4 regions of the Vibrio azureus genome follow, and region 2 is predicted to be linked to each of the others. Evidence: predicted binding sites of a transcription regulator. Region 2 holds the regulator's gene; each other region holds the start of a gene.
What was found. The regulator MetJ, encoded in region 2, represses methionine synthesis genes. The targets are predictions, from matches to a motif close to TTAGACNTNTANANGTCTAA.
Positions count from the first base shown of each region.

Region 1: the regulator MetJ is predicted to act here: its motif matches at 2,767-2,786, upstream of metE (5-methyltetrahydropteroyltriglutamate--homocysteine S-methyltransferase).
Region 3: the regulator MetJ is predicted to act here: its motif matches at 3,103-3,122, upstream of metA (homoserine O-acetyltransferase MetA).
Region 4: the regulator MetJ is predicted to act here: its motif matches at 3,412-3,431, upstream of metK (methionine adenosyltransferase).

Region 1 covers NZ_CP018616.1:1,868,777-1,875,040, forward strand. The annotation lists gene BS333_RS08455 (GspS/AspS pilotin family protein) at 1-201, shown strand, start outside; gene metE (5-methyltetrahydropteroyltriglutamate--homocysteine S-methyltransferase) at 301-2,613, opposite strand; gene BS333_RS08465 (LysR substrate-binding domain-containing protein) at 2,859-3,770, shown strand; gene BS333_RS08470 (DUF4250 domain-containing protein) at 3,814-4,014, opposite strand; gene BS333_RS08475 (hypothetical protein) at 4,197-4,907, opposite strand; gene BS333_RS08480 (YgiQ family radical SAM protein) at 5,142-6,264, shown strand, end outside.
Region 2 covers NZ_CP018616.1:2,783,758-2,790,021, reverse strand. The annotation lists gene fusA (elongation factor G) at 1-1,814, shown strand, start outside; gene tuf (elongation factor Tu) at 1,969-3,153, shown strand; gene BS333_RS12655 (malic enzyme-like NAD(P)-binding protein) at 3,532-4,809, shown strand; gene metJ (met regulon transcriptional regulator MetJ) at 4,942-5,262, opposite strand; gene BS333_RS12645 (O-succinylhomoserine (thiol)-lyase) at 5,520-6,264, shown strand, end outside.
Region 3 covers NZ_CP018616.1:1,449,122-1,455,385, reverse strand. The annotation lists gene BS333_RS06665 (winged helix-turn-helix domain-containing protein) at 1-115, shown strand, start outside; gene BS333_RS06660 (hypothetical protein) at 112-573, shown strand; gene BS333_RS06655 (hypothetical protein) at 591-1,157, opposite strand; gene BS333_RS06650 (carboxypeptidase M32) at 1,423-2,904, shown strand; gene metA (homoserine O-acetyltransferase MetA) at 3,144-4,082, shown strand; gene BS333_RS06640 (hypothetical protein) at 4,213-4,743, opposite strand; gene BS333_RS06635 (hypothetical protein) at 4,754-5,299, opposite strand; gene BS333_RS06630 (hypothetical protein) at 5,332-6,264, opposite strand, start outside.
Region 4 covers NZ_CP018616.1:2,601,846-2,608,109, reverse strand. The annotation lists gene BS333_RS11780 (endonuclease) at 1-133, opposite strand, end outside; gene BS333_RS11775 (SprT family zinc-dependent metalloprotease) at 390-887, opposite strand; gene BS333_RS11770 (DUF2189 domain-containing protein) at 955-1,752, opposite strand; gene metK (methionine adenosyltransferase) at 2,179-3,333, opposite strand; gene tkt (transketolase) at 3,778-5,787, shown strand; gene epd (erythrose-4-phosphate dehydrogenase) at 5,994-6,264, shown strand, end outside.

The sequences.
Region 1 (6,264 bases), 910 kb from region 2:
ATATATAACGATACCGCAAAAGGAGCAAAGCCGCTCAAGCAGGTATTGAACACCAGTATATACAGTTACTGTAAATCAAGTGAAGTACTTGAACAGCTCGATATGGGACTGGTTTACCGCATCAAAATTCGCAACTCGCGTGGCCAGCTCATGACTGATGAACTGATCTCTGCGCAAACTTGCCAAGCTAAAAAGAAGTAACTCTCTAACCTTCGATTTTGGCCACAAATATAAAACCCTAGAAGCGAGCCCTAATTTTCAGGACTCGCTTTTTCTTTTAATGATTACCCTAAAGTGACCTTAAGATACTTGCTCGCCATAGTGAGTTCTTAATTTCTTCGCTGCTGAAACAAGATTAGCTAAAGCCGCTTCAGTTTCCGGCCAATTTCGCGTTTTCAAACCACAGTCTGGATTTACCCATAAACGCTGCACTGGAATACTTTCTGCCGCTTTTTTGATCAACCCTTCGATCCACTCCTCCGCTGGAATAATCGGCGAGTGAATATCATACACACCAGGCCCTATCTCATTTGGGTATTTAAACTCCTCAAACGCTTGAAGTAGCGCCATGTTAGAGCGAGATGTTTCGATGGTGATAACATCCGCATCCAAAGCGGCAATCGAAGCGATGATTTCATTAAACTCGCTATAACACATGTGGGTGTGAATTTGAGTTGCGGGTGCTGCACTGGCCGCGGAAATTTTAAAGGCTTCAATAGCCCAGGCGAGGTAATGATTGTGCTCTCGCGTTTTAAGTGGTAATCCTTCACGCAATGCAGGTTCGTCAATTTGAATGATATTAATCCCTGCTTTTTGTAAATCGGTCACTTCATCTCTCAGTGCAAGGGCAATCTGACGTGCGGCGGTTTGACGCGGGATATCTTCACGTGGGAAAGTCCAACACAAGATAGTTACTGGCCCCGTCAGCATCCCTTTCATTTTCTTTTGAGTTAAAGACTGCGCATAACTCGTCCACTCTACTGTTATTGGCTTTTCTCTTTCAATATCAGCGACAACCACAGCCGGTTTGACACAACGTGAACCATAACTCTGCACCCAACCAAATTGTGTCGTTTGAAAGCCCGCTAAGTTTTCAGCGAAATACTCAACCATATCATTTCGTTCAGCTTCACCATGAACCAAAACATCTAAATCCAGTGACTCTTGTCTCTGCACAGCATCACTAATATGTTTTTTTAATGCCTGATGATACTCAGTCTCTGATAATTGACCTGAACGGTAAGCCGATCGTTGACAACGAATCGCATCGGTTTGAGGGAAAGAACCAATGGTCGTGGTTGGTAGCAAAGGCAGCTTCAGGACTTCTGCTTGGTGTGCTGCTCGCTCAGCATAAGGCGCCTCTCGCTCGGAAAAACTTGGTGTGATTTGGCAAACTCTGGATTGAATGTGAGGTTTATGCACATAATTGGCGGTCTCACGTATTCTTAAAGGCTGGCTGTAAGTATGACAATCGGCGATGGCCTCTGCGTCACCGTCGAGCGCCCGACCTAATAAAGCAACTTCCGCGACTTTTTGCTTAGCAAAAGCAAACCAGCTTTTAGTCTCTGCAGGCAATGCGTTTTCTAACTCTAAATTAACTGGACTGTGTAATAGAGAACAAGAACTTGCAATCCACAGATTATCTTTAAGTTTCGCTTTGACTGGCTGGAGACATTTGAGTTGATTACTCAAATCTGAGCGCCAAACATTGCGTCCGTTGATCACCCCAGCTGAAAGCACCCAGCCTTGTGGCAACTTATCCATAACCAACTCTAGCTGCTGTGGTGCCGCAGATAAGTCAATATGAAGACCATCAACTGGTAGTTGTACGATTTTATCCAGTGTTTCGGTGACGCAATCAAAGTAAGTCGTCAGTAAAACTTTGAGATCACTTTTCATCACTTGATAAGCAAGTTTAAAAGCGTTTTGCCATTTTTCTTCCAATTCAAGCGCAAGAATAGGTTCATCAATCTGCACCCACTCAACACCTTGCTGAGAAAGTTTACTTAAAATGCTCTGATAAGCGGCAAGCAATCTTGGTAGCAGGGTGAGGCGATCAAAATTGTCATCCACCTCTTTACCAAGATATAAGTAACTTAATGGACCAAGAAGCACGGGTTTCACATGATGCCCAGCGTTAACTGCTTCGCTGACTTCTTCGAACAATTGCGGCCAACTGACTTTAAAGCTATCGTTTTGACTGAATTCAGGAACAATATAGTGGTAATTGGTATTAAACCACTTGGTCATGTCTGATGCGGCATTTCCAGAGCAACCTCCACTACTTAAACAAACACTTTCTTTCTGAGATTGACCGCGGGCGACTCTAAATAATGTATCTAGATTGATCCCCTGCTCAGCATGTCGCTTAGGGGTATGCCCTAATAACAAAGAAGTCGTCAAAACATGATCATACCAAGCAAAATCTCCTACTGTGACTAGACCCAAGCTTGATTCTGCCTGAGTATTCCAGTTCTTGTTGCGCAGTTCACTCCCTACTTGCTTCAAGGCGTCCTGATCAATGTCCCCTCGCCAGTACTGTTCTAATGCAAATTTAAGTTCTCGCTTTTCTCCAATCCTTGGGTAACCAAGAATATGCGTTGTCGTTGCCATATCTACTTTCCTTCTTTCCATGAATTCTATTTTAGCCACCAAAAAGATGTCTAGATGGCTATTATTAGATTTCAACCCTTATTGATACAATCTCCATTTACTCAACTTAACGATGAAAAAAATTCATAATCAGAGCAAAACAAAACCACATAAATAGACATCTAGACGTTTACATATCTAATTTTTCTCGGTAAATTAAATCAGGTTGGTTAAAAACTCAGATGATAAAAGGACAAAGGACGTTCATGATCGAATTAAAGCACTTGCGCACGCTAACTACCCTTCGAGAGACTGGCTCACTGACTGCAACTGCCACGAACCTTCATCTGACCCAATCAGCTCTCTCTCATCAGATTAAAGAACTTGAGACACGCATAGGTGGAGCACTTTTCTTAAGGAAGACTCGTCCTGTCAAGTTTACTTCTGAAGGAAATATATTGCTTCGTCTTGCCGATGAGATTTTGCCTAAGATTGCTCAAGCAGAAAATGATCTTGCAGGGCTAAAGGAAGACGTAAATGGGCGATTGCACATGGCCATAGAATGCCACTCATGCTTTCAGTGGTTGATGCCTGCGCTTAAAGAATATCAAGTGTCTTGGCCAAGTGTCACACTCGATTTTTCCTCTGGATTTGGCTTTGAACCTCTTCCTGCCTTGCTCGCAGGTGAATTGGACTTAGTCATTACTTCTGATATTCAGCCTCGTTCAGATGTCCATTATGAACCTCTGTTTGACTTTGAGATGCGCCTCGTTACGGCTCCCCACCACCCTCTAGCTAAAAAAGAGACCATCCAACCTGACGATCTCGCCGATCAAACCATGCTCTCTTATCCAGTTCAAAAACAGAGACTTGATGTGGTTAAACATTTTTTACACCCCGCGGGAATTGAACCATTGTCTTGGAAGCAAGCTGACAATACCTTAATGATCATCCAAATGGCTTCAGCGGGTTTAGGGGTCGCTGCCCTGCCAAATTGGGCCCTTAAAGAATTTTCTCGGCAAGGGCTAATCGCAAGCCGCCCATTTGGTAACGGTCTTTGGCGACGTTTATTTGCCGCCACTCGGCATGCAGAAAAAGATAAACATTATTTAAGTGCTTTTTTTGCGACTGCACGTCGGCAATGCAGAAGCCACCTTGAAGGTATCAAGATGGCTTAAAGTAGATGAAAAGCTAAGAAAGGTGATAAGAAGAGACGAACCATTACCGGTGATAGGCCTTAAACTGGTTCGTGAGTGGATCATATTGATAACCTAGCATGTCCAGTTTACCAATCACTGACTCCGTATCCATCTCGTACATAGAGACCAATTCTTCAAAGCTATCGCATTCTAAGCGAAGTTTTTCATTAACAATCCCTAACAAAATGACACTGTCAAAGTTCCGTACATTGCTTAAATCCATATTGTTTCTCCTCTCTATACCCGATTGACCTGAAGATACTTAGGTATACCCAAAGCGTAGACTTAATTTAACAATATAGAAGTGAACTCAGTCGAAGTCCCAATAACGGTGCAACTTTTCCCTGTTTGCTTCACTCGCCTAGAGCCCCAAGCAACCTCAAGATACTTGGGTATAAGTAGCACTTAATGACTGATCAAAAACAAATGTTGTAAAACCGTCATTGAGGATAAAGATAACAGAAGAGCCAACGCCAATTGCATCTTATTCGGTGCTTTATGCAAAAATAAATGCCAGCACCAAAGGACAATGGCCGCAATCAGTAACACTAAAGCAATCAGAATAGCAGGTGTTTCTGCTTTCAATGCGGCTTCATCAAGCTGATAAGCCGAAAAAAGCATGGTCACAGCCAGCAACATCCCAGACAAAATGCCCGTTACAGGTAAGATCCGATGAAATGCTTGCAATCGACTGCGAGCTATCGTGAGTAATAGCTGTGCAAAAATGGCTCCGATAAAGAAAATCATCAGAATCATCGCACCTGAAGCGGCCCAATGAGGCTGCTCAAACACTTGAAGGCCAACGTATACCAGTGCCAATAAATTCGATACATGAAGTACCCACAGAGGTCCTTGCTGACGTGTTTTTTTCGTTTGGACTTGCGAATAAAAATAAAAAATTGCGAAAGCGATCACCATCGCACCAAGATGTAACGAGGCAACAGCAAGCCAAAGTAACGCAATCGGTGGCAACATTTTGTGCAAACGGCCACGCTGTCCTGGGCAAAGCTCGCCCTTAATCAATAGCAACGTCAACAATGTTTGTGCCCCCAATAACATTGGAGGAAAAGTTAACAGGAGTTGTTGAAACATAAGAAATGTAAGCTCAAAGATAATTTAGTGGTCGATAATAGCAAATCAACCTAGCGCAAACCACAGCTTCTATACCTTAAGTAGGCCGTTCAAGTGGTCTTAAAATGTTTGGATATGGCCAGCTTTGCGTCTTATTTATTAGAAATAAGTATCTAAATCTATAAATTTTTATCCAACTCGGCGGGATCTGTTGTTTGGCGCTGGATACCTGATCATCAAATCGCTATAATTCGCGCTCCCTGGAACAGAGAACAAAATATGACCAACGACATGACTCCTATTCACGAATATAAAAAATACTGGGCAGAGTGTTTTGGCTCGGCACCTTTTTTGCCGACCAGCCGCAAAGAAATGGATGCCCTAGGATGGGATAGTTGTGACATTATTATTGTCACGGGAGATGCATACGTAGACCACCCAAGTTTTGGTATGGCAATCATTGGGCGCTTGCTCGAAGCCCAAGGCTTCCGTGTTGGTATTATCGCTCAACCAGAGTGGCATAACAAAGATGCTTTTATGCAACTTGGTCAACCTAACCTGTTCTTTGGAATCACTGCTGGTAACATGGATTCAATGATTAACCGTTATACAGCTGACAAAAAATTACGCCATGACGATGCTTATACCCCTAATAATGAAGGCGGCAAGCGTCCTGACCGAGCCACATTGGTTTACTCTCAACGCTGTAAAGAAGCTTACAAAGGGACCCCAATCGTTCTTGGTGGTATCGAAGCCAGTTTGCGCCGAGTCGCCCACTATGATTACTGGTCTGATAAAGTGCGCCGCTCGGTGTTATTCGATGCTAAGGCAGATATCCTACTCTTTGGTAACGCGGAACGCGCGCTTGTGGAAGTCGCACATCGTCTTGCAAATGGCGAAGATATTGCAACAATGACCAATATTCGTGGTACTGCCGTAACTTTGCCTGCAGAACCCGAAGGTTATAAAGTCATTGACTCATCTCGCATCGAAAAACCACGCAAAGAAGCATTTGTGCCGAAAAACCCATATGAAGTTGAGACGCAGTGTGATACTAAAAAAGATGAGCCCGTTGCGCAACCGATCACGATTCGCCCATCACGCCACGACGCGGCGAATACTGCCGTTCGTTTACCGTCATTTGAAAAACTGCACAACGACCGTATTCTTTATGCCCACGCTAGCCGTATATTGCATTTAGAAACCAACCCATATTCAGGCCGAGCTTTGCTGCAACGTCATGGTGACCGAGAATTATGGGTCAACCAAGCGCCGATTCCTCTTACCACCGAAGAGATGGATTTTGTGTTTGGCTTGCCTTACGCTCGTGTTCCTCATCCTATGTATGGCAAGGCAAAAATCCCTGCTTATGACATGATAAAAACTTCGGTTAACATCATGC
Region 2 (6,264 bases):
CCATTGAAGTAGAGCGTTCTTTACGCGTACTTGATGGTGCCGTTGTTGTGTTCTGTGGTTCATCGGGTGTTGAACCTCAATCTGAAACTGTATGGCGTCAAGCTGACAAGTACCACGTTCCTCGTATGGTATTTGTTAACAAGATGGACCGTGCAGGTGCTGACTTCCTACGCGTTGTTGATCAAATCAAAAACCGTCTTGGTGCGAACCCTGTTCCTATCCAACTTAACGTTGGTGCGGAAGATGACTTCAAGGGTGTTATCGACCTAATCAAGATGAAGATGATCAACTGGAGTGAAGCTGACCAAGGTACAACCTTCACTTACGAAGAGATTCCTGCAGACATGCAAGAGCTTGCTGAAGAGTGGCACAACAACCTAGTTGAGTCAGCGGCAGAAGCTAGCGAAGAGCTGATGGACAAATATCTTGAAGAAGGCGAACTAACGGAAGCTGAAATCAAGCAAGCACTGCGTACACGCACACTAAATAACGAAATCGTACTGGCCACTTGTGGTAGTGCGTTCAAGAACAAAGGTGTTCAAGCGGTACTCGATGCAGTGGTTGAATTCTTGCCATCACCAATCGACGTTCCAGCGATTAAAGGTGTGGATGACAACGAGAAAGAAGTTGAGCGTCATGCAGATGACAACGAACCGTTCTCAGCATTAGCATTCAAGATCGCAACTGACCCATTCGTAGGCACGCTGACCTTTATGCGTGTTTACTCTGGTGTGGTGAACTCTGGCGACGCAGTCTACAACTCTGTGAAGCAAAAGAAAGAACGCTTTGGTCGTATCGTACAGATGCACTCAAACAAGCGTGACGAAATTAAAGAAGTTCGCGCTGGCGATATTGCAGCAGCAATCGGCCTTAAGGACGTGACAACAGGCGATACGCTATGTGACCAGAACCACAAAGTGATTCTGGAACGTATGGAGTTCCCTGATCCGGTAATTCAGATCGCGGTAGAGCCTCGCTCTGTTGCCGATCAAGAGAAGATGGGTATTGCACTAGGTAAACTAGCGGCAGAAGATCCATCATTCCGCGTAGAAACGGACGACGAAACAGGTCAGACACTGATCTCTGGTATGGGTGAGCTTCACCTAGATATCATCGTTGATCGTATGAAACGTGAATTCAGCGTTGACTGTAATGTTGGTAAACCTCAGGTTGCGTACCGTGAAACAATCCGTGGTAACGCGGAAGTTGAAGGTAAATTTGTACGTCAATCTGGTGGTCGTGGTCAGTATGGTCACGTATGGATCAAACTGGAGCCATCTGAACCTGGCGAAGGTTTTGTCTTTGTTGACGAAATTGTGGGTGGTGTGGTTCCTAAGGAATACATCAGCTCGGTAGCGAAAGGTATCGAAGAGCAAATGAACAGCGGTGTTCTAGCGGGTTATCCTGTACTAGATATTAAAGCAACGCTGTTTGATGGTTCTTACCACGATGTTGACTCTAACGAGATGGCGTTTAAGATCGCTGGCTCGATGGCATTCAAGAAGGGTTCATTAGAAGCACAGCCTGTTCTTCTTGAGCCAATGATGAATGTTGAAGTAACTACTCCTGAAGATTGGATGGGTGATGTTGTTGGTGACCTTAACCGCCGTCGCGGTATGATCGAAGGTATGGACGATGGTGTGGCTGGTATTAAGATCATCCGCGCTCAAGTACCACTATCTGAGATGTTTGGTTACGCAACGGACCTACGTTCTGCAACTCAAGGCCGTGCGTCTTACTCTATGGAGTTTAACGAGTACGCTGAAGTACCGAAAAACTTCGCAGATAAAATCATTGCAGACCGTGGTTACTAATTTTGGTGAGTGATCGGTAAAAAGTTTATGACTTTTTGTTAGATCAAGCCGTCCAAATATTGCGCTAACGAGCGTTGGCGCATAAAATAACAATTTCTGGCGCGCCGAGATCAATAATGATCCCGACGAATCATAACTAGGAAGGAACACGATTGTGTCTAAAGAAAAATTTGAACGTACTAAACCGCACGTTAACGTTGGTACTATCGGCCACGTTGACCACGGTAAAACAACTCTAACTGCAGCTATCTGTACTACTCTTGCTAAAGTTTACGGCGGTGTAGCTAAAGACTTCGCATCTATCGATAACGCTCCAGAAGAGCGTGAGCGCGGTATCACAATCGCAACTTCTCACGTTGAGTACGACACTCCAACTCGCCACTACGCGCACGTTGACTGTCCAGGACACGCGGACTACGTTAAGAACATGATCACTGGTGCTGCACAGATGGACGGTGGTATTCTTGTAGTTGCTGCGACTGATGGCCCAATGCCACAAACTCGTGAGCACATCCTACTAGGCCGTCAGGTTGGTATCCCTTACATCATCGTATTCATGAACAAATGTGACATGGTTGACGATGAAGAGCTACTAGAACTAGTAGAAATGGAAGTTCGTGAGCTTCTATCTGAGTACGATTTCCCAGGTGATGACCTACCAGTAATCCAAGGTTCTGCACTAGGCGCACTAAACGGCGAAGAGCAGTGGGAAGCGAAGATTGTTGAACTAGCTGAAGCTCTAGATACTTACATCCCAGAGCCAGAGCGTGCAGTAGATATGCCATTCCTAATGCCTATCGAAGACGTGTTCTCAATCCAAGGTCGTGGTACAGTAGTAACTGGCCGTATCGAACGTGGTATCCTAAACGTAGGTGACGAAGTTGCTATCGTAGGTATCAAAGACACTACTACTACTACATGTACTGGTGTTGAAATGTTCCGTAAGCTTCTAGACGAAGGCCGTGCAGGTGAGAACGTTGGTGCACTTCTACGTGGTACTAAGCGTGACGAAGTTGAACGTGGTCAAGTACTAGCTAAGCCTGGTTCAATCACTCCACACACTAAGTTCGAGTCAGAAGTATACGTACTTTCTAAAGACGAAGGCGGCCGTCATACTCCGTTCTTCAAAGGCTACCGTCCACAGTTCTACTTCCGTACAACTGACGTAACTGGTGATATCTCTCTACCAGAAGGCGTAGAAATGGTAATGCCTGGTGACAACATCCAAATGGTTGTTGAGCTAATCGCTCCAATCGCAATGGACGAAGGTCTACGTTTCGCTATCCGTGAAGGTGGCCGTACAGTAGGTGCTGGTGTTGTTGCTAAGATCTTCGCTTAATTCTTAATTGAATTAATCGTAATCTTGCACTGTTCTTCTTTGAAGAGCCGCGCATAAAAAAGGAAAGCTTCGGCTTTCCTTTTTGCTTTTAGAACAGAATACATGTGGTAAATTTCTTCTTTCTTCTTTCTTCTTTCTTCTTTCTTCTTTCTTCTTCTTATGTTCTGACGGGCTATTTATTACTTCGCCTTTGAGTTGCTATAGGATGAAGGCGAGTTAAAAGTATTAAATATTCTTTTCGTCACTAATATCTGGTCTAATCTCTACTTTATCAGTTATTTTTAATGATATTGGTCGCAATTCCACCTATGAAGATTGGCATCTATCCGCTAGAATTTATTCCCCCTTACACAAAAAATAACAAAAGAGAAACTATTCATGTCTGAAGACAATCGCCAAGAAATGACCTTTGAAGAGCAGCGCCGCCAGCAAGCGTTAGATTACCATGCTTACCCTACACCAGGAAAAATTGCTGTTGAGTTGACTAAACCAGCAGAAACCGCAAATGATTTGGCGTTAGCTTACAGTCCAGGTGTTGCTGAACCTGTGCGTGAAATTGCGCAAAATGCTGACAATGTATACAAGTACACAGCAAAAGGTAACATGGTTGCGGTTATTTCTAATGGAACGGCGATTCTTGGTTTAGGTAACCTTGGTCCATTGGCGTCAAAACCAGTAATGGAAGGTAAAGCGTTACTGTTTAAGCGTTTTGCGGGACTTGATTCTATTGATATTGAAGTAAAACACCGCACGATCGACGAATTTGTTGATACAGTGGCTAATATTGCTGACACTTTTGGCGGTATTAACCTAGAAGATATCAAAGCACCAGATTGTTTTGAAATTGAAAAACGCCTTATCGAGCGTTGTGATGTACCTGTATTCCATGATGATCAGCATGGTACTGCGATCGTAACCGCTGCAGGCATGCTAAACGCAATAGAGTTGCAAGGTAAAAAGCTGGAAGAGTCAACGATCGTTTGTCTTGGTGCTGGCGCAGCAGCAGTTGCTTGTATGGAGCTTTTGATCAAGTGTGGTGCAATGCGTGAGAAAATCTACATGCTGGATCGTAAAGGGGTGATCCACACGCGTCGTGATGATCTTAATGAATATAAGCAACTCTTTGCTAATAATACCGATAAGCGCACCCTTGAAGATGTGATTGAAGGTGCTGACTTATTCTTAGGTGTATCGGGTCCAAACCTATTACCACCTGAAGCCCTAAAATTGATGGCTGATAAGCCTGTCGTGTTTGCTTGTTCAAACCCAGATCCAGAAATTAAGCCAGAGCTGGCGCGTGATGTTCGTAACGATTTGATCATGGGAACAGGACGTAGCGATTATCCAAACCAAGTGAATAATGTGTTGTGTTTCCCATTCATTTTCCGTGGTGCTCTTGATGTACGTGCCAGCGAGATCAATGATGAAATGAAATTAGCTGCGGTAGATGCCATTCGTCAATTGGCGAAAGAGCCAGTACCTGAAGCGGTACTGAAAGCTGCGGGGGCTGATGCACTGGAGTTTGGCCCTGAGTATATTATTCCTAAGCCAATGGATCCGCGTCTGTTGCCACGCGTTGCAAAAGCGGTCGCTCAAGCGGCGGTAGAGTCGGGTGTTGCTCGTATTGAAATGCCAGAAAATTATATGGCGGAATAAGCGGCATCATTACTTCTTATAGTAAATATAAAGGGACATCACTTGTCCCTTTATATGCCCAAGCATTTTAGGTTACTTAGGTATATTATTTTCGCACTGAAAAGTGATTAAACTCTAATGATCGAACAGTGCTTACTCTTCATCAAAAGCTTCAAACTCAATTCCCATCGCAGTCATCAGTGCTTTAGCTTCTGTTGGAATGTCATCTGGGCGGTCTTTACGAAGGTCTTCATCGGTTGGCAGTGGTTGGCCTGTGTAAGCGTGCAAGAATGCTTCGCATAGGAGTTCACTGTTAGTTGCATGGCGCAAGTTATTGATTTGACGTCTTGTTCTTTCGTCAGTCAACACTTTTAAAACTTTTAGCGGGATAGAGACGGTGATCTTTTTTACTTGTTCACTTTTTTTGCCGTGCTCTGCATACGGGCTAATGTATTCGCCATTCCAGTCAGCCATTGCGTACCTTCATTTGTGTAATTAGTTAAGAAAATAAATTGTGTGGCTAATTTTAGCTGGATTTACTGCCATAAGCAAAGACATATAGACGTCTAGAAGTGTTGACGTCTTAATTTTTGGCGGGTAAAGTGAGATCAACTGTTAGGAATGCGTATTGGTTCGACTAACATGTTTATTTGATTAACTAGTATATTTATTTGATTAACTAGTATATAGCGCATTCCCACTTCGATGTCACCCCGTGAAAGGATACACAGATGAGCACTCGCCATAAGCCTGCAACTATCGCTGTTCGCACTGGTATTGAATCTGATACTCAGTACCATGCTGTTGTTCCACCGATTTACCTCTCAACCAATTATGGCTTTCCTGCTTTTGGGGAAGTTCCACAATATGACTACACTCGTTCAGGTAACCCAAATCGTGGGCTATTAGAACAAGCCCTTTATGAGCTCGAATCAGGTAAAGGTGCGGTTGTGACGAATTGCGGGACAGCGGCGTTAAATCTATGGGTTTCGGCATTTCTGGGTCCAAATGATTTGATTATTGCCCCCCATGACTGTTATGGCGGTACCTACCGGTTATTTAATAGTCGAGCTAAAAAAGGTGATTTTAAAGTCCAGTTTGTTGATCAATCGAATCCACAAGCATTGGAAGCGGCTTTGGAGAACAGACCAAAGCTTATTCTGATTGAAAGCCCATCTAACCCGCTTGTCAGAGTGGTCGATATTGCTTCGGTATGTGACAAAGCAAAGCAGGTAGGGGCATTAGTCGCGGTCGATAATACTTTTTTGACACCCATATACCAAAAGCCATTAGAGTTAGGTGCTGATTTTGTTATCCACTCGACGACAAAGTACATTAATGGTCACTCCGATGTCATCGGCGGTGTGGTGATCACGAAAAGTGAGCAACATGCTGAAGAGCTAGCCTGGTGGGGGAACTGTATTGGCTCAACAGGGACACCTTTTGACAGCTATATGACGTTAAGAGGCATTCGTA
Region 3 (6,264 bases), 1.3 Mb from region 2:
CCTTGCGTGGTTAAGCAAAAAGTCTAAAAAATCGATCAATATCTATTTCAAAGAGAGCCAACTTGATCAAGTTTCAAACGAAATCAAAGAATTTATCAAGGAAACGGAACTGTGAAGCCATATTTTGCAATCTTTATCTCATCTATTCTTTTAGTCGTAGTCTGGCAGCTGCCCTATCAGCATAACATTGAAGAAGCAGAGTTTTACCAACGCTCCGTCGAGCTTTTTTCGACGAGCAAGCCTGTCCGCATGGAGGGGGTTACAAAAATCCGTAATGGTAAGGTCATTCATATCGCTTCTTTAAGCAATGCCTCACTTTCCAAACCCATTGTTATGCGCTTTAAAGGTGAACTAGAAACGTTTGCAAACTCAAATTTTTCAATCTTGGGAAAAATAAATCTACTTTCCCTTGAAGAAGTGCGTGCGCTTTTGAATCATTCGGTATTATCACCCTACTTACTGCTAGAAGATGAAACCGTTAATATTGAGTATACTCTTTTGTTCAGAAATAAAGACTTCTCACTTGTCTATAATAATAGGACAAAACGTACAACCTTACTTGCAAGGCGTTAGTTTTCTGATTTTGAAAATCAATCCCTTAACCAGCGCTCATCGTTGTGACCTTCTTGGTTCCTAAAAAACGTTGAGTGCTGCTGCCTAAATTGATCAGCTTTTAGTTCATGGGCTGGCCAATTATTAAAGTCTTCTCGAATATAGAACTCGTTGATACCAATCTCTATGCTGCTGATGTTCGACGCAATATATCGGTATAAATAACTCTCTCCTGAGGTTTCACACTCCATTGGGCGGTGAGATCTTTTCTTGTGGTTCACTGATAATGCAATCCATTTAATATCCCCTTTAGTACAATGATCTTCAGCCAAGATGTCTATTTCTAATTTATTATCCAGAGTGGTGCCTAAAAAAACAGCAACAGATTCTTCAAGGTAGACGCGTCTTAACAATAGCTGCCTTGTATCTTTTGTACGCGTCACTTGAATCCCATTACTAAAAGGTATGAAATATTCCCAATGCCATTTCCATTGCATACCTCGACTTAAAAACTCTTGCTGAGGCGTCATCTTCCAAGCCATAGTACCTAATAAGATTGCTATAAAAGCAATTAAAATGATCGTAAAACGAAACAATAAACGCATCTAAAGATACTCTCTTCTTACTTCTTTTATGAGTGGCTTGCCGAGTTATTTAAATTGAGTCACTATACTCATGTCAACCCAAATGACCTAAAAATACCTGTTCCAGAACAAGCGTTCTTGTTCAAACATTTTTGCACTTCAAATAAGCAATAGACATAGTAACAGAAAGTTATACTCAAGTGACTCAAAGTCACTTGACTCAAAGCATCTTGATGCAATATCAATGATAATGTCATCGAAAATCGCAAAGCATAGGGATTGTTATATGAGCGCATTTCAAAAGCTAATTCGACACTCGCAAAAGGTGTCCCACTTTAATCATCTCTCAGCTATGGTCGGTTGGGACCAAGCTGCGGTCATGCCCAGTGGAGGCAGTCAAGCTCGCTCTGAAGCCATGGCTGAACTTTCAGTACATATTCATAGCCTGCAAACTCAACCTCAGCTACAAGACTGGTTTGCAGAAGCAGAACTCGAGCCACTCAATATTGAAGAACAAGCAACACTTCGCGAGTTAAAACGTCAATGGCAGCAAGCAAATGTCTTACCAGAAAGCTTGGTACAAGCCAAATCTCTTGCAGGCTCAAAATGTGAGCATGCTTGGCGAACTCAAAGAACCAACAATGATTGGCAAGGCTTTGAAAAAAACTGGGCCGAAGTAGTGACATTGTCGCAAGAGGAGGCACAAATTAGGGCTGAAGCAAATGGACTTTCTCCCTACGATGCCATGCTAGAACTGTACGAACCTAGAACCACTTCGGCTGGATTAGATAGGCTCTTCAGTGATGTTAAAACTTGGCTTCCAGATCTCATTAACCAAGTCATCGATAAACAAGCCGCTGAACACTTTCTCGAGCCCAAAGGCATTTTTGAAGCAAGCAAACAAAAAGCACTAGGCCTTGATGTCATGAAGTTACTTCAATTTGACTTTAATCACGGCCGTTTGGATGAAAGTGTGCACCCTTTTTGTGGCGGTGTGCCAAGTGATGTACGGATTACCACTCGATATGATGAGAAAGAGTTTGTTCAATCATTAATGGGAATTGTGCATGAAACGGGTCACGCTCGCTATGAACAAGGGCTACCAAAAGCATTATCTGGTTTACCGTCTGGCCAAGCGCGCTCGATGGGTATTCATGAATCTCAATCGCTCTTCTTTGAAATGCAAGTCGGTCGAAGTGATGCTTTCATCGAGCACTTAGCTCATCTTGCAAGCCAGCATTTTACTGGTCATGATGCAGCGCTTTTCTCAAATACTAACTTTCAAAAGCTCTACACTAGAGTTAAAAAAGACTTCATCCGTGTCGATGCAGATGAGCTGACTTACCCTGCCCACGTTATTTTACGTTACGAAATCGAGCGTGATCTGATCAATGGTAAAGTCAAACATTCTGATGTACCTGAGCTTTGGGACTTAAAAATGCAACAGTATCTGGGGATTTCTTCCAAAGGCAACGACAAAAACGGGTGTATGCAAGACATCCATTGGACAGATGGTGCTTTTGGGTACTTCCCTTCATACACGCTGGGAGCCATGTACGCTGCTCAATTTATGGCTTCAATGAAGAAAACAGTGGATGTGGATGCAATCATCAGAACTGGCGATCTCACTCCGATTTTCAATTGGTTAGAAAGCCATATTTGGAGTAAAGGAAGCTTATTAGAAACCCATGATCTGGTTAAGCAGGCTACAGGTGAAGCGCTTAATCCACTTTACTTTAAAGATCATTTACGTTCACGTTATCTTTAATGCGGTAAATGTGAAACCACAAAAACAAGCTGCTTAAACCGAGTGGCTTGTTTTATACCCAGCTTTTTTATACCCAAGTTACCTCATGGAGCTAAAAGTCAATTGGGTGTAAAGTTAACGATATTCACCGAAGTCATGCATGGCAACGGTACACACTTTTAACATTCTTATCGACATCTCACGGTATTTAAGTTAGGTTTAGACATATGGACGTCTAAATTTTAACAAGGAGAGATAACGTGCCCATCAGAATTCCCGATCAGCTTCCTGCTAGTGACGTATTGAAGACCGAAAATATCTTCGTCATGAGTGAAAGTCGTGCTGCAAGCCAAGAAATCCGACCTTTGCGTGTATTAATCCTGAACTTAATGCCTAAGAAAATAGAGACTGAAACACAATTTCTTCGCTTACTCTCTAACAGCCCACTCCAAGTGAACGTCGAGTTACTTCGAATTGATGACCGACCGAGTAAAAATACGCCAACAGAGCACCTTGATACTTTTTATCGTCAATTCGAAACCATTAAAAATAGGAACTTTGATGGATTAATTATTACCGGTGCGCCACTGGGGTTAGTTCAGTTTGAAGATGTTATCTATTGGGATCACCTTAAAACCATCATGGAGTGGGCAAAGCAACATGTAACGTCGACACTTTACGTATGTTGGGCAGCACAAGCAGGGCTTAAATTGTTGTATGATCTACCAAAGAAAACTCGTAAAGAAAAGCTCTCTGGTGTTTATCATCATCAAATTCATCACCCCTATCACCCTATTTTACGTGGTTTTGATGATTCTTTCTTAGCACCGCATTCGAGATACGCGGACTTCTCCCCTGCTTTTCTAGAACAACATACTGATCTTGATATACTTGCAACGTCTGATGTGGCTGGTGTCTACTTAGCAGCAACTAAAGATAAACGTAATGTTTTTGTCACAGGTCACCCTGAATACGACGCCCAAACCTTACATGGTGAATATATGCGTGATCTAGGTGAAGGAATGGAACCAGCTATACCCGTTAACTATTATCCAAATAATAATCCAGATAATTCACCGGTCGCTAGCTGGCGAAGTCATGGTCACTTATTATTTTCAAACTGGTTGAACTACTGTGTTTACCAACAAACACCATACGATCTGGAACACTTCAGCGAAGCAGCATTTACGCATGATTAACCAATGGCATAACCCGCCAAAAGATGCATCTTTCTAAAAATTAAGAATGGTCCCCCAAGTAACCTAAAGATAGCCTAAATTAAGTATCTTAAGGTTACTTGGGAATAAGCTTGGTATGCAAGAAACTTAATCAAAAAGATTCTAAGAACCTCACTCGTATCGGACCTGTCTCATAGTAACGTACTCCCCGGGAAGGCCTAATCATCACTCTAAAATCTGTACAGTTTTTTATATACACATCTTCAAAAGAATAATTAAGAGAACGCTCTCCATCATAAAGGTTGTCGATTTTTTTTGTTTTAATAAGTACATTTTGATTATTAATACTATCGATGCATTCAAAAACAATATTTATGCTTGGTTCGTAACGCCAGTCCACTTCAATGTTTATAGGTGTATCAATTTCCATATTCACAACTTCCGGTGGGTCTCCCGGTAGTTGTCCAGTTCGATATGGCCAACGTAAGCCTCTATTCCAATCTTCGATGAGTATTTCTTGTTCACTGTTAATTCCGTCAAACAAGAACTCTACTCCAGCAATATAACTCACTTCATAGTTTTCATCCATGTATGACGATTTAAGTGGATATGGATTAGAAAATGCAAGATCAGTTATAAGTAGACAAAGTAAAAATACTTTCAACCGACTGAATTTAATCATTATAAATTCCTTAAAAACTTTCTAATATTTTCACATTGGTTTGCGATAATATTCCGAAGAAGTCAGCCGATGATTCTATATGAAGCTTCAATAAATCACATTGTTCAAAGTTGTTTATATCAGTGACCCAATAGAGAGGAAATCGTCCTTGATGACCCCTGTAAGTTTCTGAGTCACTGTAAATTATTTCTCCGTTATTATCATGACAATCAAGTATGACTGATACACTGTCTGGTCCCTTCATACAAGGTATCGATTTATCTCTATCCACAGGCGGAGCACCACACACCTCTCTGCCAGCGGCAAAAATTGGCGAGTACACTGTAATTTGAGCCTCTTTTGGTGGAGAATCAATGACATCTATCGTGAAAAGTGTGCTTTTTTCACTTGTTAAGCGAGGCAAAAAATCATACTCCATCCCAGAAACAAAATTACCGCTCACTTTAGTGGCATAAATTTCATCAGGAGATGCGACACTGTCGTTCATAATAGTTATTGCTGGAGTCATTAAAAAAATTAGCTTTAATATATATCTATTCATGTTTAACCATTTCATTGAGTTACTTTTTTGACTGTGACCTGCACCATCTAATGAAGGTCTTTAATAGAACCATCTATTTTACTAACTTCAAAATATTTCATTACATTATCGTCAAACGATACTTCAACATAAAGATTATGCTCGCCAAGCATGAAACCCCTTAAGATAGGTTCAAAGCTCAGTACAATAGGTTGACTGCATCCATCTAAAGATACGAGATCTTCTCGATCACAAATAACTTGCCGATTATAACTGTCTCTTAAAAACATGGTTGTGTTGATCTTATCTGCTTGTCTTAGCTTATCAATAAATCCACTTTCAAAGTCATAACCTAAATCTAGGTAACTCTTTTTCTGAAAAAAGTATTGAGCGTTATTATCCCTAATATAACGACCAACCGTTACACTTGAGTTAACAAAATTTCTATTTGATGCAATACGCAAGCTAATGTTTGAAGCATTTTTATACCAATCATTTTCGATAACAGTACTAATAGAACTTGGAATAGGAAGATTATTGATATCGATCTCTTCTCCTTGTTTAAACTGCCAATGAAATGCTAACTCAGCCATATTATAAATATAGCCTGATACCTCTCTTGGAAAAGATAACCAAATCCCTCCTTTGGCATACTCACCAAATCCAAGGCCATCATAACCATATAAAGTTTTCCATACTTCACTCGGTTCGTTATCGTAGTGATGTTGGTTATTAATTGCCTCTGATGACGACCAGCTAATCATGCTTTGTGGAATGTCGACTCTTACATTCGGATTGAAAAGACGAACTTGGTCAGGCAGGCTACAAAAACCAGATATAGGATAAGAATAGATATCTCCCGATATGTTTTGATGAGCATTCCAATATTCCTTTAGAACAGGAATAACTCTGTATTCGTAGTTTTTACCGTAAACAATGTTCGCCTTAATACTTTTTCCATCTACATTAATGTACCCATCAGAGTCATTTAAGGCACTAGA
Region 4 (6,264 bases), 180 kb from region 2:
CACAGTAAAAGCTGGTGGGATGATCTTGGTAAATTTTGACCGCTTCTCTTTTAGCGGCAGAAAAAGAACTGGGTGGAACGGCAAGAGTTGAGGTTGAGAAAACAAATAGTGATAAATAGAATAGATATTTCATAAGTAAAAGTACTAGAAAAGTATGAAGTTATCCATTCTAACACGCAAAAATCAAATTTTATGCTCGAGAGGGTTGACCTGTTGATATGATCGCTTTTTATAACCAAGTTTTTGGTTTGTTCAATAGGCAAAATACCAAAGGCTGCGTGTTATCAACAACGATTTACCATCAAAAGCGATGACTCATAAAATCTATGAGCCATTAGAGTGAGGGAATTTTTTGGGGGGCTTTAGAGGCCACTCTGGTGTTGCTTAAACTAGGAGAGCTGGACACCGGTAAATGCTAATAAGCAGCGACATTTTTGACAAGAATAAGTCGCTTGATTGCGTTGGACCTTATTATGGCGACGAATTGAAAGCGGGTAGGTCGTACAATGGCAACGGTATTCAAAGGTTTTACCTTGTACTGAAGCAACATCGAAGCTGTGAGTGGTTTTAGCGGGTACCTGAAACACATTCTCCATAATGTTTTGCCATTCTTTACCGTGTGGTTGAACACGACCGTAGATCTGATAAGTGATCAAGTGAGCGACTTCGTGAGGGATCACTTCTTTAAAGAAAGCCGTTGGGTTTTCGTCAAAAAGAATGGGGTTGAGGCGAATTTCATTGCGTTGTAAGTAGGCTTTTCCTGCTGCTTTACCACGAACATTGAAGTGACAAGAAGGCACTGGAAAAGTACGTTTAAATGCTTGCTCAGCTTTGATGACGCAATTGACGATCACTTGTCTGACTTTGTCACTTTGCTGATGTTTCACTCTGTACCTCATTAATCACAAAAAAAGCCCCCGCAGTTGCGAGGGCCCAAATCATACCATTTGTTATTTAAGGTGTGTGCTTTTTCTTAATCGTTGCATGGTAAGCGTGCCATGTTCCGTAGCCTAAGATAGGCATAGTAAACAGCATACCAATACCGTAGGTCGCAAAGCCAATGAGTATGCCCGCACAAATAATAATGGCCCAAACAATCATTGCGGGAATATTCGATTTAACAGCGTTAAAGCTTGTAAATACGGCGGTCATCATATCGACTCTTCTTTCCATCATTAAGGGGATCGAAAAGGCTGAGATGCTAAATACGACACAGGCCAAAACAAATCCAACCACAGAACCAATGGCTAAAAATGGTAAAAACTCACTCAAAGGTGCACCTTGTACAGCAGGGTATATTGCATGCAGAAGAGCAGCAATGCGCATCCAAAAGATCATGCTGATCGCCAACAGCACTGCAAATGCCCATTGTGATGTTGAATTTCGACTGATGGCTTTCATTGAATGCAGTAAACTTGGTCTGTGGCCACGTTCTCTCTCCCAACTCGCATCATAGAGCCCAAGAGCCAAGAAGGGGCCAATCAGCATATAGACAACCAAGCTGGGCATCACCACCAAGTGTGAGCCTTGCCACTCAACTAACAGAACGATGCCGACAGCTGCAGCCATAAAACACATGCCATAAAAGGCACTAATAAAGGGCATTCTAACGAAATCATGGCAGCCTAACGCTAGCCAGTGGAAGGGAGAGGTCACGGTGACTTTATTGCAGGGAATGGTTCTGGCGTAGTGTTGGTCAGACTGCGATTTGTGTTTATTTTGGATCTCAGATGGATTCACTGTTCGAGGCATAATTCCTCCTTGATTTATTCCATGATGTCGATCTGTACCAAACGAAACAAGCTGTAACCCATCTCATTATTTGTCTTACTTGTAGACTGAGTGTGTCGCTGTCATTCGTGTAAAGCGACATAAATGCTCATTCGTTTTTGTTTACGTAAAACCTTTCCAACTGCTCGCTGTGTTTGGTATCAAGCCGTAAATGAGTGCTGTATTAGTGAAGGTGATTCACCAATAGAACACAAAAATGCCCTCAGTGACAAAACGCCTTTGAGCATCATCTTTAACTATCGGTGGGGATGGTGAAATTTACAAATAATTGCTGTCTTTTTGTTCAATTTAAGTGTTCAAATTTAGGAGGAAGTAGTATTACACCAAAAATGAGAGGCATAAAAAAACCCTCGCAATAGCAAGGGTCTTTGTTGCTCCGTGCTGATGTTATTTGATACCAGCGAAGTCTCTTAGCAGATGTGCTTTGTCTGTGGCTTCCCAAGGGAACTCGTCACGACCAAAGTGGCCATATGCTGCTGTCTTCTTGTAGATTGGTTGCAGAAGGTTCAGCATTTCTTGTAGGCCGTATGGGCGTAGATCGAAGTGCTGACGTACAGCTTCAATGATGATGTCGTGTGATACTTTTTCTGTACCAAATGTTTCCACCATGATGGAGGTTGGATCAGCAACACCGATTGCGTAAGAAAGTTGGATTTCACAACGATCAGCCATGCCTGCAGCGACAATGTTTTTCGCTACGTAACGTGCTGCGTAAGCGGCAGAGCGGTCTACTTTCGATGGATCTTTACCAGAGAATGCACCACCACCGTGACGAGCAGCACCGCCGTACGTATCTACGATGATTTTACGGCCTGTTAGACCACAGTCACCCATAGGGCCACCGATTACGAAACGGCCAGTTGGGTTGATGAAGAAATTGGTTTCTTTGTTGATCCACTCAGAAGGCAATACTGGTTTAATGATCTCTTCCATTACCGCTTCGCGTAGATCTGGCGTAGAGATGGAATCACAGTGCTGAGTTGAAAGAACAACAGCATCAATACCAACAATTTTGCCTTGGTCGTACTGGAAGGTTACCTGAGATTTTGCATCTGGACGAAGGAAATCCAGTTTACCGCTCTTACGAACTTCAGCTTGCTTTTTCACTAGCAGGTGAGAGTAAGTGATTGGAGCAGGCATTAGGATCTCAGTTTCGTTGGTTGCGTAACCAAACATGATACCTTGGTCACCAGCACCTTGCTCTTTAGGATCTTCCTTATCAACACCTTGATTGATATCTGGAGACTGTTTACCAATGGTGTTTAGAACAGCACAAGAGTCTGCATCAAAACCCATGTCAGAATGAACGTAACCAATTTCACGAACGGTTTCACGAGTGATTTCCTCGATATCAACCCATGCAGAAGTGGTTACTTCACCGCCAACCATAACCATACCGGTTTTGACGTAAGTTTCACAAGCAACACGTGCCTTCGGGTCTTGCTCAAGAATTGCATCAAGAACGGCGTCAGAAATTTGGTCTGCGATTTTATCTGGATGGCCTTCTGAAACAGATTCAGAAGTGAACAGGTGCTTAGCCATGATAGCTCCAATCTTAAAGTTTACTCACAGTGCGCTTACATTAGCGGACTCTGAAAATACAATACGTTTTGTAGGTGTTTCTACATCTAGACGTCTATTTTAAATTTACACGTTCAAATTACAAGCTCTTTTTATAAAGGGATGAGCAGTTTTGATCTATTAATTGTTTGCTTGATAGTCATGAGCCAGAGTACATGCTGCTTGGCGGGTCAATGTCGCCATTGAGAGCAGAACAAAATATATTTTGGGCAGATAAATTCGTTTCACTGGTTTTTTGCTTCGGTATCGTTGAGAAAGCAAAAATTTGCAGCAAAATAATGCGTAAAACCCTTAAAAATCTGGAGTAAACGTTTGCAGTCATAATTTTGCTTTGAGAGAATGTCATGTGCACTCAATGTGCTTACATCTCTTTATCAATTTGCTTTCATGCACTCAGGAGCAGACATGTCTTCTCATAACCATCTTTCGAACAAACAGCTCGCTAATGCTATCCGTGCTCTCAGTATGGACGGTGTACAACAGGCCAATTCTGGTCACCCAGGTGCACCTATGGGCATGGCTGACATCGCTGAAGTTCTTTGGCGTTCTCACTTAAACCATAATCCAGCAAACCCTGAGTGGGCTGACCGTGACCGTTTTGTGCTTTCAAATGGTCATGGCTCTATGCTGATTTATTCGTTATTGCACCTAAGTGGTTATGAGTTGTCGATTGACGATTTAAAAAACTTCCGTCAACTGCATTCTAAAACCCCAGGCCATCCTGAATACGGATACGCACCTGGTGTGGAAACAACAACGGGTCCTCTCGGCCAAGGCATCACTAACGCTGTTGGTATGGCAATGGCTGAAAAAGCGCTAGCCGCTCAGTTCAACAAAGAAGGCCACGAGATTGTTAATCACTTTACTTATGCTTTCATGGGTGATGGCTGCTTGATGGAAGGTATTTCGCACGAGGCTTGCTCTCTTGCAGGTACACTAGGCCTTGGCAAACTGATCGCATTCTGGGATGACAACGGCATCTCTATCGACGGTCACGTTGAAGGTTGGTTCTCTGATGACACACCTAAACGTTTTGAAGCTTATGGTTGGCACGTCATTCCAGCGGTAGATGGTCACGATCCTGAAGCAATTAACGCTGCTATCATTGCTGCAAAAGCAGACCCACGACCTACGCTTATCTGTACTAAAACGATCATCGGTTTTGGTTCTCCAAACAAATCGGGTTCACACGACTGTCACGGTGCGCCACTCGGTGCTGAAGAAATTGCAGCGACACGTAAAGAACTAGGTTGGGAACACGGTCCTTTTGAAATTCCGCAGGAAGTCTACGCAGAATGGTCAGCAAAAGAAGCAGGCGCAGCTAAGGAAGCTTCGTGGAACGAGAAACTTGCAGCTTATGAAGCAGCGTACCCTGAGCTGGCCGCTGAATTCAAACGCCGCGTAAACGGTGAACTGCCTGCTGAATGGGAAGCAAAAGCAAACCAAATCATTGCTGACCTTCAAGCAAACCCTGCAAACATCGCATCACGTAAAGCTTCTCAAAACGCACTAGAAGCGTTTGGTCAAATGCTTCCGGAATTCATGGGCGGCTCTGCTGACCTAGCGCCGTCTAACCTAACCATGTGGTCTGGCTCTAAATCTCTAGAAGCAAACGACTTCTCTGGTAACTACATCCACTATGGTGTACGTGAATTCGGTATGACCGCGATCATGAACGGTATCGCGCTACACGGCGGTTTCGTGCCTTACGGCGCTACATTCCTAATGTTCATGGAGTACGCTCGTAATGCAATGCGCATGGCGGCTCTGATGAAAATTCAGAACATCCAGGTGTACACGCACGACTCTATCGGTCTTGGCGAAGATGGCCCAACTCACCAACCGGTTGAGCAAATGGCCTCTCTGCGTCTTACTCCAAACATGAGTACATGGCGTCCATGTGACCAAGTTGAGTCTGCAGTAGCATGGAAACTGGCGATTGAACGTAAAGACGCACCAACGGCACTGATTTTCTCTCGTCAAAACCTAGCGCAACAAGCACGTACAGCAGAGCAAGTCGCTGACATCGCGAAAGGTGCATACATCCTGAAAGACAGTGACGGCAAGCCAGAGCTGATCCTAATCGCGACAGGTTCTGAAGTTGAACTCGCAATGAAAGCAGCTGAGCAACTTACCGCTGAAGGTAAGAAAGTACGCGTTGTTTCAATGCCATCTACTGATGCATTCGACAAGCAAGATGCTGCTTACCGTGAATCTGTACTACCATCAGACGTCACCGCTCGTATCGCAATCGAAGCGGGTATCGCTGACTTCTGGTACAAGTACGTAGGCTTTGACGGTCGCATCATTGGTATGACGACATTTGGTGAATCTGCGCCGGCAAGTCAGCTGTTTGAAATGTTTGGCTTTACGGTAGAAAATGTCGTGAATACAGCAAACGAATTATTAGCGTAATTAAAGCCGATTAACACAGTAAACCGAGTCACATGGCTCGGTTTTTTGATCAGGTCTCCTGCCATTTTTTCTGCTGTGAAGCACGACGATTGATTTGGCAGAAGGCAGTGGCGTGTTTTGAAGCACGTATGAAACTAACTTAATGCGATTTATGTTGCTATCGGTTACTATCGTGTAACACGAAAATCATGTAAGGCGATGGAAGAATGCTAAGAGTTGCGATCAATGGATTTGGACGTATCGGTCGTAATGTACTGCGGGCAGTATATGAAAGTGGTAAGCAAAATCATATCAAGATTGTTGCTGTGAATGAATTGGCTAAGCCGGAAGCGATGGCACATTTGCTACAGTATGACTCTAGTCATGGCCGCTTTGAAAAAAAAGTGTCTCATGATCAGGGATACCTCTATATCCACCATGACTCCAGCACACAAAATAGTGAATCGTGTGATCGCATACGAATTCTGCAGTGTGAGG